DNA from 2 places in the Solibacillus sp. FSL W7-1436 genome. Region 2 is predicted to be linked to the other one. Evidence: a T-box and tRNA genes for the amino acid it is inferred to sense, from the RefSeq annotation. Region 2 holds a T-box; the other holds one or more tRNA genes.
What was found. The T-box of region 2 lies ahead of trpS (tryptophan--tRNA ligase). A T-box ahead of a tRNA ligase gene usually reads a tRNA of that ligase, here a tRNA-Trp.

Region 1 (7,562 bases), 1.4 Mb from region 2:
CCCGATTGGTATGCTAATTGTTGCTGACGACGCAGACGATTCTTCAATTCATGAAACGGAGCAGCGGTCGTAAATCCGATTTTATCAACACCAATGGATGCTGCATATTTCACTAAATCTTCTTGAAGTTGATGAACTTTCATTTCACATGCTCCTTTCAAATGATACAATAAATATAAATTTATTTCGTATTACATAATTTAGTATTTTTCCCATTAAAAACAATGTAAGAAGGTGTTCTACATGAATATTTCAATAAATGAAGCTCTTTTTTCTGTAAATGAACAATTAAAAATTGGCCTCATCCATTATAGCAAAATTATCGTTGAAGAATCTCCTCAAATGATTAAAGGACGCACACAACTTTATCAGGAAAATCTGTATTTGGAATTACAGGAAAAACCTGTGACAGAACGACCTGGCATTAAAGAGTGGCGCCAGCTTTGGAAGGCTTTCGGCGGTGATCCGAACCGGTACCGTCACTCTGCGGAAAGTTTAATGCGACGTATCGCTAAACAGCAATATTTAGCACCGTTCCATTCGGCTGTTGATTTAAACAACTTCTTCTCACTGCAATTCGAGATTCCTGTTGGTATCTATGATTTAAATGCTATTGAAGGCGATGTGGAAATCGAAGTAGGCAATGAGACAACAAGCTATGAAGGGATTAACGGACGCTTCAATTCATTGGAGAATATCATCCATTCAAAAGATGCGCTCGGCCCATTCGGCAGCCCCTTTGTTGATTCAAAAAGAACGGCCGTAACAGAAGCTACGACAAATGCGCTGCAAATCTTTTATTTACGCCCTTCCTTAAGTGAAGAAGAAGCAACTAAACTATTGAGCAGTGCAGGGAACATGTTTACACAAATTAGCGGTGGCGAATATGAAGTACATATTCTAGCAAAGGAAAATTCAAAAGTTCAATTTTAAGGAGTGGAATCATTTGAGTATTAACTTAGCTGAGGCAGTAAAATTAAAAAGTATAATAACGAAGAGAATTCAGGAACGCACAATACAAGTACATTCATTAACACATGTCATCATTGAAAAAGGCGAACAGCCAAAAACCCCTGACTATTCTCTTGAAATGCTTGAAGCTGAGCTAAAAGAGCTTCGCTATGATTCACGTAAGCTTGATGCCCTTATCTACCGTGCGAACATCGACAATACGGTTGTATTTAAAGATGAGGAAATGCCCATTGTCGAAGCGATTGAACTGGCCAGCCAATTGCGCGCAGAAGCACAATTTTGTAAAAATCTTGGTTCTGAAGAGAAAGAAGCTTTTTACCATAATTCCGGTGATGCAATGCTTTACCGCGTGGCGTTGTACGATCCAATGACATATCGGAACCGCGCAAACGAGCTTGAAAAGGAAGCACATCGCCTTTCCAATTTAATTAATGCCAAAAACTATCAAGTTGAAATCGACTTTGACGACAGCAATTATTTCTAAACCTGGGGCGGTGAGACTCCAAACTAGGTAATAACGAGCGATTTATGCTTCGGCATTTCCAACAACTAGTCAAACCAATCACTCTTTACCGTTTACAATGTTACCTTTCACTCATAACCAACCATAGTAAAGGCAAACACAAACTTTTAGAGTAATTTTGCTCGCTCGTTATTAAAAGACACCTGCTCACATTTGTGAAAAGGTGTCTTTGCTTTTAAAACATATAATTCCTATTCTACACCCGGTAAAATTCTTAATGCCTTTTCATCAGCGTCCAATATTACGTCCACACCTAATGGAATCGCAATATTCGGTTCGCAGTGGCCAATTTTAAACCCGGCCAACACTGGTTTGTTAAACGGCTTCAAATACCCTTCGATTACCTTCAATACATCTTCATAGCTGTATGTATCATCCGACATATTAAAGTCTGCTATAACAAAGCCTGCTGCAAGCTCCAGCTTTCTTGAAAGACGCAGCTGGTTCAGCATTAAATCAATTTGCTCGATTGTTTCCCCTATGTCTTCAAGCAGTAAAATTTTATTGCGCACATCAATTTCAAATTTCGTCCCAAGTGTACTGACAATACGGTTTAAATTTCCGCCTGTCAATTCGCCGCGTACAACTCCCGGCACAACGGTCGTTAATGGTGAAATACTTTCCGTATACTGAATTTCAATCGGTTGGAACAGCTGCTGGAACATCTTTTTAGAAAGAGTATCCAGCTCCCCTTTTGGACTGGACATCATCGGACCATGGAATGTCACTAAATTTGCAAACTCGTTTACTTGAGTATGTAGAGCCGTCACATCGGAAAAGCCCCAAATAATTTTCGGATTGTCCTCGATTAACGGGTAGCTTATTTTATCGATAATTCTTGAAACTCCATAGCCTCCCGTCAATAAAAAGACTGCCTTCACTTCAGGATCAACAATCATCTGATGGAAATCTTTAATCCGCTCCTCATCGGTACCTGCCAGATAGCCTTCATATGCCTGCACCGTATTTCCAAGCTTATATTTTAAACCCAGCTCTTCTAAAAACGCTAATTTATCACCTAATGATTCTATCTTAAGCGGACTGCTTAAATTAACTAAACCTACAGTATCGCCGTGCTGTAATCTTGCTGGTCGAATTTTCATGTTAATGACCTCCTTTTACTTCTGTCGCTATTGTATCATAGCGTTTTATGTAAAGCGCATTGCAAATTCCATGTGGTTGTCCCTATAATAGGTAAAATCATTTTTCCAATATAAGGAGATGTATAATAATGAAATTTCCACCACAGCTACTGCTCATTTTAGCTACTTTATTATGGGGCGGTAACTTTGTAATTGGACGAGCTGTTTCCGGAGATATTCCTCCGATTACACTTGCCTTTTTACGATGGATTGTCGCTTTTCTCGTATTTTTTCCTATTGCTTACCAACGTACGAAAAAAGAATGGCCTGCGCTCAGACAGCATTGGGATGCAGTCATCATTTTAGCACTAACAGGAGTAGCAGCCTTCAATACGCTCGTTTATATCGGTTTACATTATACAACGTCCATCAATGCATCATTAATGAATTCATCAACACCGATTATTATATACATACTGAGCTTCATCTTTTTAAAAGAACGGTTAACAAAATTCCAGTTGACCGGCACGCTGCTGTCATTAGCCGGGGTGCTCTTTATTATATCAGGGGGCTCCTTGCAAAGCCTGCTTTCATTTTCATTCAACAAAGGCGACTTAATCGTAATAATTGCGGTAGTGTGCTGGAGTGTCTATTCATTACTGATTAAAAAATATGCTGGTAAATTGCCTGGGTACTCAACATTTTTAGTGACGATCGCAATCGGAGCTATTATGTTACTCCCATTTGCCCTATATGAACAACTTACAACGTCACAGGCAATCGTATGGAACGCTTCGACAATCGGGGCAATCATATATGTAGGAATCATTGCTTCTATTATTGCCTTTTTAAGCTGGAACACTGGCGTTGTCTCTTTAGGCGCAAATAAAGCCGGTATCTACCTGAACTTTATTCCAGTATTCGCTACAATCTTTGCCGTCCTGTTTTTAAATGAGCAACTCCTTCTTGCCCAAGTAATCGGTGGGATTGCAGTTATTGCAGGGGTATTTATTTCAGCAATAAAATAAAAAGGAGTGCACATTGTATGCACTCCTTTACTTTATTTAACATCTGTATAAATAACGGTTACATCCGGATGATTGTGCAGAGCGCTTGCAGGGAAGTCTTCTGTTACTATCCCACTGCGCAAACGATCAAAGGCCTCTTGTTTTGAAGCACCCGAAATTAACAATACAATCTTTTTGGAACTCAAAATTGTCTTGATGCCCATTGTAATGGCATGTGTCGGCACATCGTCAATGGAATCAAAATAAACTTGGTTCGCTTCACGTGTAGATTGTGCAAGCTCTACAATATTTGTACCTAAATCGAAAGATGTCCCCGGTTCATTAAAACCAATATGTCCATTCACACCAATTCCTAAAAGCTGTATATCAATATTTCCTGCTGCCTTGATCATCGCATCATATTCAGCTGCAGCCTTTTCTAAATTCGTTTTATTGCCTGCTGGTAAATTTATATTTTCACGTTTCATATCAATATGATGAAACAGATGATGATCCATATAATAATGGTAACTCGACTCATTTGCCGGATTAATGCCGATATATTCATCCAGGTTAAAAGATTTCGCCTGTGCAAAAGAGATTTTGCCCTCTTTGTATGCTGCAACCAGTTCTTTGTAAAAGCCTTCCGGAGTCCCTCCCGTAGCTAAACCAAGTACTGTTGCATTATTCTTTTTCAATTGATCTATAAAAATTGTTGCGGCAATTTTACTCATCTCATCATAGTTCGCCGCTTCAATCCATTTCAAATTTGTTGCTACATTCATTTATCCAATTCCCTACTTCCTCATTAAAATAGACATTTATTATTATTTTAATAATATTTTCTTCATTTTATATGCCTTGCATTATAGTGTTCATTCTATAGTAAACTTTTTTAAGAAGCTAGAAAAAAACATCTTATTTCCTATAAAAAGAGCGTGTAATGCCGCAAAATATATATAATTTATGCACCTTCCAAATATAAACGGAGTAAGCGGATGAATATATTGAATAACTTTATTTCACTTTAGGAAGTAGAAAGACCCCTTTTACAATTTTATTATTTATAGAATAATTTTCTTCAGTTAATTTACTGCAATAATTTATTGTTACAGGATTTTTCAAAGGTGAATTGATGAAATAAAAGTTTATACTACATTTAAAATAAGTCACTGAAAGCCAAAAAAACCCTTCAAAGACTATAAAAGCTTTGAAGGGTTTTTTCTGTTGTATTGAACTGATACCGAGTGTGGGACTTGAACCCACACGCCTCGCGGCAACGGATTTTGAGTCCGTCGTGTCTGCCATTCCACCAACTCGGCAAAATAAGGTAAAAAAAAATCGGATTTCCGATTAAGAAAAATATGGAGGCGGCAACCGGATTTGAACCGGTGATAAAGGTGTTGCAGACCTGTGCCTTACCACTTGGCTATGCCGCCATATTTGGAGCGGAAGACGAGGTTCGAACTCGCGACCCCCACCTTGGCAAGGTGGTGTTCTACCACTGAACTACTTCCGCAAATAAAAAAATGGCTGGGGTACCTGGATTCGAACCAGGGCATGACGGAATCAAAATCCGTTGCCTTACCGCTTGGCTATACCCCAATATTCAAAATTTAATATAAAATGGGGCGACTGATGGGAATCGAACCCACGAATGCCTGAACCACAATCAGGTGCGTTAACCACTTCGCCACAACCGCCATTATAATATAATTTTAATACTTAAACCTAAATAAAAATGGGGCGACTGATGGGAATCGAACCCACGAATGCCTGAACCACAATCAGGTGCGTTAACCACTTCGCCACAACCGCCACTATATTATTTTAAGTAATTTTAAGTTATTTGGCAGGGGCAGTAGGAATCGAACCCACACTGACGGTTTTGGAGACCGTAGTTCTACCTTTAAACTATGCCCCTATCAAAAGGATGGTGGAGGGGGACGGATTCGAACCGCCGAACCCTAAGGAGCGGATTTACAGTCCGCCGCGTTTAGCCACTTCGCTACCCCTCCAGGTAATGGTGCCGGCGAAAGGAGTCGAACCCTCGACCTACTGATTACAAGTCAGTTGCTCTACCAACTGAGCTACACCGGCAAAAATATGGTGGGTTTGGACGGAATCGAACCGCCGACACTTAGAGCTTCAATCTAATGCTCTACCAACTGAGCTACAAACCCACAATTTAATGTTTTAAAAATGGCGGTCCCGACCGGGATCGAACCGGCGATCTCCTGCGTGACAGGCAGGCATGTTAACCGCTACACCACGGGACCATTTGGTTGCGGGGGCAGGACTTGAACCTGCGACCTTCGGGTTATGAGCCCGACGAGCTACCACTGCTCCACCCCGCGATAATATTATTTGTTTAATGGTGGAGGATGACGGGCTCGAACCGCCGACCCCCTGCTTGTAAGGCAGGTGCTCTCCCAGCTGAGCTAATCCTCCACTGCTGGATACTTCTTATGTATCTTTTTGGTGACCCGTACGGGATTCGAACCCGTGTTACCGCCGTGAAAGGGCGGTGTCTTAACCACTTGACCAACGGGCCTCAATATAAATAAGCCTGGCGGAGAGTAAGGGATTTGAACCCTTGATGCAGGGTTACCCGCATACACGATTTCCAATCGTGCTCCTTCGGCCACTCGGACAACTCTCCAAGATTTAATGGCTCCGAAGGCAGGACTCGAACCTGCGACCTGCCGGTTAACAGCCGGATGCTCTACCAACTGAGCTACTTCGGAATAATTTTATAACAGCCTAGCGACGTCCTACTCTCACAGGGGGAAGCCCCCAACTACCATCGGCGCTAAAGAGCTTAACTTCCGTGTTCGGTATGGGAACGGGTGTGACCTCTTTGCCATCATCACTAGACTATTTATTCGAAAGACATTACTTATTATACCATACTTTTCTTGTTTGTCAAGTATTTATTACAATAATTTTTCATTCTTTCAAAACTGGATAAACGGTTCATTGAATTTGTGCAATAAAATGTGGTTAAGTCCTCGACCGATTAGTATTCGTCAGCTGCATGCGTCGCCGCACTTCCACCTCGAACCTATCTACCTGATCGTCTTTCAGGGGTCTTACTTACTTGCGTAATGGGAAATCTCATCTTGAGGGGGGCTTCATGCTTAGATGCTTTCAGCACTTATCCCGTCCATACATAGCTACCCAGCGATGCCTTTGGCAAGACAACTGGTACACCAGCGGTATGTCCATCCCGGTCCTCTCGTACTAAGGACAGCTCCTCTCAAATTTCCTACGCCCACGACGGATAGGGACCGAACTGTCTCACGACGTTCTGAACCCAGCTCGCGTACCGCTTTAATGGGCGAACAGCCCAACCCTTGGGACCGACTACAGCCCCAGGATGCGATGAGCCGACATCGAGGTGCCAAACCTCCCCGTCGATGTGGACTCTTGGGGGAGATAAGCCTGTTATCCCCGGGGTAGCTTTTATCCGTTGAGCGATGGCCCTTCCATGCGGAACCACCGGATCACTAAGCCCGTCTTTCGACCCTGCTCGACTTGTAGGTCTCGCAGTCAAGCTCCCTTATGCCTTTACACTCTACGAATGATTTCCAACCATTCTGAGGGAACCTTTGGGCGCCTCCGTTACTCTTTAGGAGGCGACCGCCCCAGTCAAACTGTCCGCCTGACACTGTCTCCTACCCCGCTAAGGGGCATGGGTTAGAAGTTCAATACAACCAGGGTAGTATCCCACCGACGCCTCCTTCGAAGCTGGCGCTCCGAGATCTCTGGCTCCTACCTATCCTGTACAAGTTGTACCAAAATTCAATATCAGGCTACAGTAAAGCTCCACGGGGTCTTTCCGTCCTGTCGCGGGTAACCTGCATCTTCACAGGTACTATAATTTCACCGAGTCTCTCGTTGAGACAGTGCCCAGATCGTTACGCCTTTCGTGCGGGTCGGAACTTACCCGACAAGGAATTTCGCTACCTTAGGACC
Region 2 (7,562 bases):
TATTCCTTTTCAACTTATAAATAGTAACTATTGGAAACTGGCTTTTTGAAGTGTTTCCTCTTTTATTGCATGCCGTTTTACTTTCCCCTCCTTGGAATAAACACAAAAAAGCCACCTAATATCAGGTGGCTTTCGTAAACTGCTCTTCCTACTCAAAATACGTAATGATTGTTTCGAAGCAGTCTTCAGCAATGATTGTCTCCGCATACTCTTCAAGGCGGTGCGCTGTAATTTTGGAAGCCGGTAAATACTCAGTACACAAAGCGATAATATTTCTCGCTTCCTGGCTTTCCAAATCTTTTAAATCTACATATAAATAGTAGTAATCCTCCCATTTATACAACACAGACTCAATTCCTAAAGGTGCTGCACGTTTTGCAAGAGGTATTAGTTCGTCAATATCTTTAAATCGGAATCGGGCGTTTTCAAGCGATTGTTCTTCTTCTTTTGCCGCTTTGCCAATCGCATTGAAGATCGATTCTTCCATTTCATTTAATTGATCTGATATATGAAGGTCATCTTCAAAGTTGCCAGCCATTGAAGAAGTTTCGGAGTCATTACCTACAGACGCGCGTGTAACAACGACTTCCAATCCACTTTCTGAAGCGTTAATATGAATCCAAATTGGACCATCTAAATCGAAATAATCATCTGTATTTATTTCACCAATGATATCCCAGAAAAGCTCTTCACCTTTTGCGCGATTGTACCAGATTTCTTCACGTGTATAACCGCGGTCCTCGATATCACTATACGTAATAAATAATTTTAGCGTATTTTCATTAATGCGTTCGATGTCCATTAGACCTCAACCCCCTTCACAGTCATTGTATAGAACGTCGCTTTATTCCAAGTGGCATACAATATGGCGTTCTATTGCATCGGAACTTAGATACTTTTAAATATTAGAAGTATCTATAACTCTATTGTATGATGGATTGGATTAAAATGAAAAGGAAAAACATTATTCAGTAGAAATTATTTGAATTATTGAAATTGTATTGCACGAATCAATTTAAATCAAGTCCTTAAGGTCTCTTTCTAATATGTTCGAAAATAAAAAAAAGATGCTACAATTGCACAATATGCATCCGTAACATCATGAGCGGTATATTTAGTTAACCATGCGTTGGGCTTCTTGCAACTGGTACGCTCGTACTTTACGAGGCAGGAATCGACGAATTTCATCTTCGTTATAACCGACTTGCAGACGTTTTTCATCCAAAATAATTGGACGACGTAACAGTCCCGGATATTCCTGAATAAGCTCATATAATCTTTGTAATGGCAATGTTTCAACATCGACATTCAACTTCTGGAAAATTTTTGAACGCGTTGAGATAATTTCATCGGTACCATCTTCTGTCATTCGTAAAATCTCTTTGATTTCACTAATTGTAAGTGGTTCGGAAAAAATGTTGCGTTCTGTATATGGGATATCATGTTCCTCTAACCATGCTTTTGCTTTTCGACATGAAGTACAACTTGGTGAAGTAAATAATGTTACTAACATTGGCTCACTCCCTCTCTAATTGATTTCAATTCAATTACTAGATATTGCTCCTGTTAATGTAGAAGCACTAATGTATAAATAAAACTTAATTTAGAATTAATTTAATTTAAGATTATGTTCCCATTATACATGAATAACCCATGTTTGAATATACATTGTCAATAAATAATTCAACTTTCGTAATAAATTTTATTACGCATTTCTCTCTAATAAGCACATTTTCTATAATTTTGTGCCATAACAAATTTTACCCATAAAATAGTAAAATAAAACGTACAGATTTCCGAATTTTTTTCTCAATTATCAAATCTTAATTGAGAAAAAAATCAGATAATAGAGCGCCATTTCCTATAATTGAATTAACTATTTACTACTATTTCCATTTTTCCTTCGTTTTATTCCTGTTTCTTTAATAAAACGATTGCTTTCTTTTCATTAGTTACGTTATAATCCTTTCAAGATTATGAAAAAACGATGACGAAGAGTAGTACATTTAATGAGAATGCCTAGAGAGTCTGTGGTTGGTGCAAACAGATCATTCGTTAAATGGAATGGACTTCCGAGTTAGCTTGATGAACGTTTCTATTAGTAGTCCAGCTCGTCGCCTTCACGTTACGAAGCAAAGTGGCCAATTAAGGCAAGCTGGGTGGTACCGCGGATTTTAACATCATTCGTCCCTTCTATTTTCGAATAGAGGACGCATGATGTTTTTTATTTTCATTTGATTTTAAGGAGGAACACCCAATGAAAACAATCTTTTCAGGTGTACAACCAACAGGAACTATTACTTTAGGGAACTATATCGGAGCGATTAAACAATTCCCTGCTCTACAGGAACACAACAACGCGATTTATTGCATCGTGGATCAGCACGCAATTACAGTGCCGCAGGATCGTCTGGAGCTGCGTAAAAATATCCGCTCATTGGCTGCAATGTATATTGCATGCGGTATTGACCCGAAAAAATCCGTTTTATTTATTCAGTCTGAAGTCCCTGCCCATGCACAAGCCGGCTGGATGCTGCAATGTGTCGCTTCAATCGGTGAATTAGAGCGCATGACACAGTTCAAAGACAAATCAACAGGTAAAGAATCCGTTTCTGCCGCACTTTTAACATACCCGCCGTTAATGGCTGCCGATATTCTTCTGTACAATACAGATATCGTACCAGTAGGTGAGGACCAAAAGCAGCATATTGAATTAACGCGCGATTTAGCTGAGCGTTTTAATAAGCGCTACAATGATGTATTAACGATTCCTGATATTCAATTGCCGAAAGAAGGAGCTCGTATCAAGTCATTGCAGGAGCCGACTAAAAAAATGTCAAAATCCGATACAAATTCAAAAGCGACGATCCGCCTGCTTGATACAGCAAAAGAAATCGAAAAGAAAATTAAATCCGCTGTAACTGATTCTGAGGGGATCGTTAAATTTGATATTGAAAACAAACCAGGAGTATCAAACTTGCTTATTATTGAATCTGCCTTAGCCGGAACAGCAATTGCAGATTTAGAAGCAAAGTATGAAGGCAAAGGCTATGGTGATTTTAAAGCTGGAGTAGCGCAGGCTGTAATTGACCACTTAACACCAATTCAGGAACGCTATTATGCACTGATCGACTCACCTGAACTTGATGAAATTTTGGATGAGGGTGCAGTAAAAGCGAATGCCATTGCCTCTAAAACACTCAAGAAAATGGAGAACGCGATGGGCTTAGGCCGTAAACGACGCTAATCATCCCGCCGATAGCAACAAGCAGCATATACAACTCTGCTCCATGGACAATGTACATTAATACAGCATGCCATGAATAACCGAGCGTGCGGTAATTCAAGTATAAAATCATATTACTGATCGACATGACACTGAGCCCATAAAAAAATAAAAAAAGTACGAAACGTGTCACAAAACACCATCCTTCGTACAACTATACGAAAAACGAACGTGCGATAGAAGAAGCACGTTCGTTTTTTGTCATTTTATTAATCTGTATACTTTTTAAATAATAAGCAAGCATTATGTCCGCCGAAGCCAAGTGAATTGCTTAGCGCATATTCAACTTCCGCTTTTCTTGCTGCATTCGGTACATAATCCAGGTCACATTCAGGATCCGGCTCATGTAAATTCATTGTCGGCGGCAAAATACCTTCCTTCAATGCAAGTACCGTAAAGATTGCCTCAATACCGCCTGCTGCACCTAATAAATGGCCTGTCATACTTTTCGTTGAGCTCATCGCCAATTTATAGGCATGCTCACCAAAAACAGTTTTGACTGCCTGTGTTTCAAATAAGTCATTGTATGGTGTACTCGTACCGTGTGCGTTAATATAACCAACTTGGTCAGGCGATACTTGTGCATCATCGATGGCCATTTGCATTGCACGTGCTGCACCTTCACCATTTGGAGCCGGTGCTGTAATATGATGGGCATCCCCTGTTGAACCATATCCAACCACTTCGCCATAAATTTTCGCACCGCGCGCTTTTGCATGTTCATACTCTTCCAAAATTAAAATTCCTGCGCCTTCACCAATAACGAAGCCGTCACGGTTTTTATCGAACGGACGTGATGCAGTAGCCGTGTCCGGATTCAATGATAACGCTGTGTTAGCACAAAAGCCTGCAACCGCCATTGTTACGATTGGTGCCTCTGCTCCACCTGTAATCATCACATCCGCGTCTCCACGTTCAATTACTTTGAACGCATCGCCAATCGAGTTAGTTCCCGAAGCACAAGCCGTTACAGAACATGAATTTACACCTTTTGCCCCAAGATAAATCGAAACTTGTCCAGAAGCCATATCCGGAATCATCATCGGTACGAAAAACGGACTTACACGGCGAACACCGCGCTCCTGGAATGTTAAAAACTGCTGTTCATGTGTTTCCATACCACCGATTCCAGAACCGATCCATACACCTGCACGCGGCGCCATTTCTTCTGTAATCGTCAAGTTTGCATCTTTTGCAGCCATCATTGCAGCCGCTAATGCATAATGTGTAAAACGGTCCATTTTACGTGCTTCTTTACGATCAATATAATCTTCTATATTAAAATCTCTTACTTCAGCCGATACAGAAACTGGAAATTTACTCACATCTACACGTGTTAATGGTCCAATACCAGACTTGCCTGCAATTACATTTTCCCATGCTTGCTCTGCACTGTTTCCTACTGGCGATACTGCACCGATTCCTGTAACAACAACTCTTCTTTTCTCCATTATTTAACACCCTTTTCTAAGTTAAGTTCTTTTCCTATTTAAAGGTTGATTTCATTTCAGGTCGTGGGCCGGGCTGATTCAATGGTGGAATGCGTGGTCACAGGATGTTGTGACGGTTTTAGCACTCGTTCCATCCTCTATATTGCAACCAGCGTTCTTATTTACCCCACTTTAATGCAAGCGCTCCCCATGTAAGGCCACCGCCGAAACCTACTAAAACAACGATATCATCGTCTTTGATTTTTCCTGATTCCAAATCTTCAACGATTGAAATACCGATTGAAGCAGCAGATGTATTACCGTATTTTTGGATTGTTTTCGACATTTTTTCCTCTGGTAATTCAAGACGTTCTCTTGCAGCTTCCATAATGCGGATGTTCGCCTGATGCGGTACTAAATAATCGACATCTTCCTTTGTAAGTCCCGCTTTTTCAAGTACATTTACTGCTGATTCGCCCATTTGACGCACTGCAAATTTAAATACTTCACGACCGTTCATCTCAATATGATTTTTAGGGTTTAAATAAAGATGCTTTCCGCCTGTTCCGTCAGCACCAAGTTCGAACGCCAGAATTCCGCGCCCTTCTGAAACTTTGCCGAGAACAGCCGCACTTGCACCATCCCCAAACAGGACTGCTGTATTGCGGTCATCCCAATCAACAATTTTCGACAGTTTTTCAACACCTACTACTAACACATATTCATAACTATTACTCTCAATAAATTGTTTTGCAATTGCTGTTCCATATATAAATCCAGAGCATGCAGCGGACACATCCATTGCACCACATCCCGATATTCCAAGTCGCTCTTGAATTTGACATGCTACACTCGGGAAATTCTGATCCTGTGTAACCGTCGCTACAACGATTAAACCGATTTGTTGTGGTGTTATACCAGCTTTTTCAATAGCTTGCACAGCTGCTTTATATGCTAAATCCGATGTTTCTTCATTCTCAGCGATAAAACGGTTTTCAATACCTGTTCGAGAACGAATCCACTCATCTGATGTATCTAAAACTTTTTCAAAATCCTTATTTGCTATAGCTTTTTCCGGAACATATTTCCCCATCCCTATAATACCGGCATTCATATAATAGCCCCCTTGTTTTCTCATCAATCAAAAAATATAACTAATTATTAGTAGTTGGTACTAATTATAGAACATAATTATTTTGAACACAATTAAAATTTCTGGAAAAAGAGGAATCAGGGATGGATTCTTGTTTTTCTTACGATTATAACGGTTATACTATTAAGTAATACATCTTTAAGTGACCTGAACGATTCTTGCCATTTTTAATTTAAATTTTGAATGATGCGAATGGAAAAATACGTTCAATTGTTAGACACGCAGCTTCGAGCTAATTTACTCGTTTTCTTTGTTAATTCCTACTTAAAAAAGCAATAAAAACAAGCATTTATGACAACTTGAAGAATAATTTGATTCGCCCTTTTAATTTCATGAACGCTTGTGGTATGATATTGAAGATGTAATTTCACAATAACGTTATAAATAAGTTCAATGAGGTGAATTTGATGCAATATATCATTACGTTCTTTTGGTCATTCTTATTAGTTTCAATGCTAAACTATGTAGTAAGTTCTGTATTAAGTGTAGATTTTAACTTCATGAATGGCGTAATCGTATCATTAGTATTCAGCGTATTAGTTATTATTATCGCTGCAATCATTCCAAACGAATCAACTCCAGAAGCAGAAGCAGAGCATCATTAATAGATAACAAGGGGCTGTCCGGTAAAACTACTGGACAGCCCCTTGTTATTTACGCAAATTTTTGAGGGTACTGATTTTATTAGAAGACTTTTAACTTATATTAGAAGTTTTGCACATCTTATTAGACAAATCGATCCGTTTATTTGAACATTTGCACCTCTTATTAGCACAAAGGACATTTATATTAGAACTTCGGGCTTTTATTAGAACTTTCTCATTTATATTAGAACTTCATACAGCTTTATTAGAACATTGCCACCCCAAAATCGAGTAGGAGGTTAGCCATTAATTGGCTAACCGACCTCTCACACCACCGTACGTACGGTTCCGTATACGGCGGTTCAAAAGTTTTATGTAGGATTAATGATTGTAGCGAGGTTTTTCAACTTGAGTTTTAACCAATATTTATTGTTTAATGCTCGGTCGATGATTGGATTATTTGAGGAGCGCCAGTACCCTTTACGAGTATTGGCCATTCTATAGGCATCGTTATGGTTGATACCTAGTCTTTTGAGGTTTCTATATTTTGTTATGGTTCTTTTCCATTCTTTCCATCGACATGCCCTTAATCTTCTTCGAATATGGCTATCTATTTCCTTTGCGTAGGATTTTATGTCGGCAATTTTAAAATAGTTGCCCCATCCTTGAATGAGATAATTGATTTTCTGAATGCGCGATTCCATATCAATTGAGTAATTACGATTTGTAATATATTTTAGCTTTTCTTCGAAACGCTTCTTTGATTTCTTTGGCACGTATACTCTGATTACACCTCTGGCGTTATAGAAGCTCACACCTAAAAATACACGTGCTATCGGCTTTCCCACTGCTGATTTCTCTTCATTCACTTTTAATTTAAGTTTCTTTTCGATAAATGTCGTGACGCCTTCTTTAACTCGTTCTCCTGCTCTTTCACTTTTGACATAAATGTTGCAGTCATCTGCGTAACGAACGAATTTATGATTGCGTTTCTCTAGTTCTTTATCAAGTTCATGAAGGATTACATTACTCAGTAATGGACTTAACGGTCCACCTTGTGGCGTACCTTCTTTTGAGTGAATAAAAGTTCCGTCTATCATGGTACCAGC

Region 1: it encodes a tRNA-Trp, which carries the amino acid that the T-box ahead of trpS (tryptophan--tRNA ligase) is inferred to sense. The anticodon was not compared.

What each region holds. Positions count from the first base shown of each region.
Region 1 covers NZ_JBBOWV010000001.1:804,025-811,586, forward strand. Annotated here, with positions in the region: gene queG (tRNA epoxyqueuosine(34) reductase QueG) at 1-143, opposite strand, end outside; gene MKX73_RS04055 (B3/B4 domain-containing protein) at 244-933, shown strand; gene MKX73_RS04060 (DIP1984 family protein) at 947-1,456, shown strand; gene MKX73_RS04065 (S66 peptidase family protein) at 1,687-2,598, opposite strand; gene MKX73_RS04070 (DMT family transporter) at 2,727-3,605, shown strand; gene nagB (glucosamine-6-phosphate deaminase) at 3,638-4,369, opposite strand; tRNA gene MKX73_RS04080 (tRNA-Leu) at 4,826-4,906, opposite strand; tRNA gene MKX73_RS04085 (tRNA-Cys) at 4,950-5,023, opposite strand; tRNA gene MKX73_RS04090 (tRNA-Gly) at 5,029-5,103, opposite strand; tRNA gene MKX73_RS04095 (tRNA-Gln) at 5,115-5,189, opposite strand; tRNA gene MKX73_RS04100 (tRNA-His) at 5,212-5,287, opposite strand; tRNA gene MKX73_RS04105 (tRNA-His) at 5,327-5,402, opposite strand; tRNA gene MKX73_RS04110 (tRNA-Trp) at 5,435-5,508, opposite strand; tRNA gene MKX73_RS04115 (tRNA-Tyr) at 5,519-5,602, opposite strand; tRNA gene MKX73_RS04120 (tRNA-Thr) at 5,609-5,684, opposite strand; tRNA gene MKX73_RS04125 (tRNA-Phe) at 5,692-5,767, opposite strand; tRNA gene MKX73_RS04130 (tRNA-Asp) at 5,788-5,863, opposite strand; tRNA gene MKX73_RS04135 (tRNA-Met) at 5,867-5,941, opposite strand; tRNA gene MKX73_RS04140 (tRNA-Val) at 5,960-6,035, opposite strand; tRNA gene MKX73_RS04145 (tRNA-Glu) at 6,064-6,138, opposite strand; tRNA gene MKX73_RS04150 (tRNA-Ser) at 6,155-6,246, opposite strand; tRNA gene MKX73_RS04155 (tRNA-Asn) at 6,256-6,331, opposite strand; rRNA gene rrf (5S ribosomal RNA) at 6,346-6,461, opposite strand; rRNA gene MKX73_RS04165 (23S ribosomal RNA) at 6,584-7,562, opposite strand, start outside.
Region 2 covers NZ_JBBOWV010000001.1:2,211,336-2,218,897, reverse strand. Annotated here, with positions in the region: gene mecA (adaptor protein MecA) at 149-802, opposite strand; gene spxA (transcriptional regulator SpxA) at 1,115-1,513, opposite strand; T-box leader at 1,979-2,195, shown strand; gene trpS (tryptophan--tRNA ligase) at 2,258-3,247, shown strand; gene MKX73_RS10835 (hypothetical protein) at 3,201-3,419, opposite strand; gene fabF (beta-ketoacyl-ACP synthase II) at 3,496-4,737, opposite strand; gene MKX73_RS10825 (beta-ketoacyl-ACP synthase III) at 4,895-5,830, opposite strand; gene MKX73_RS10820 (YjzD family protein) at 6,277-6,474, shown strand; gene ltrA (group II intron reverse transcriptase/maturase) at 6,825-7,562, opposite strand, start outside.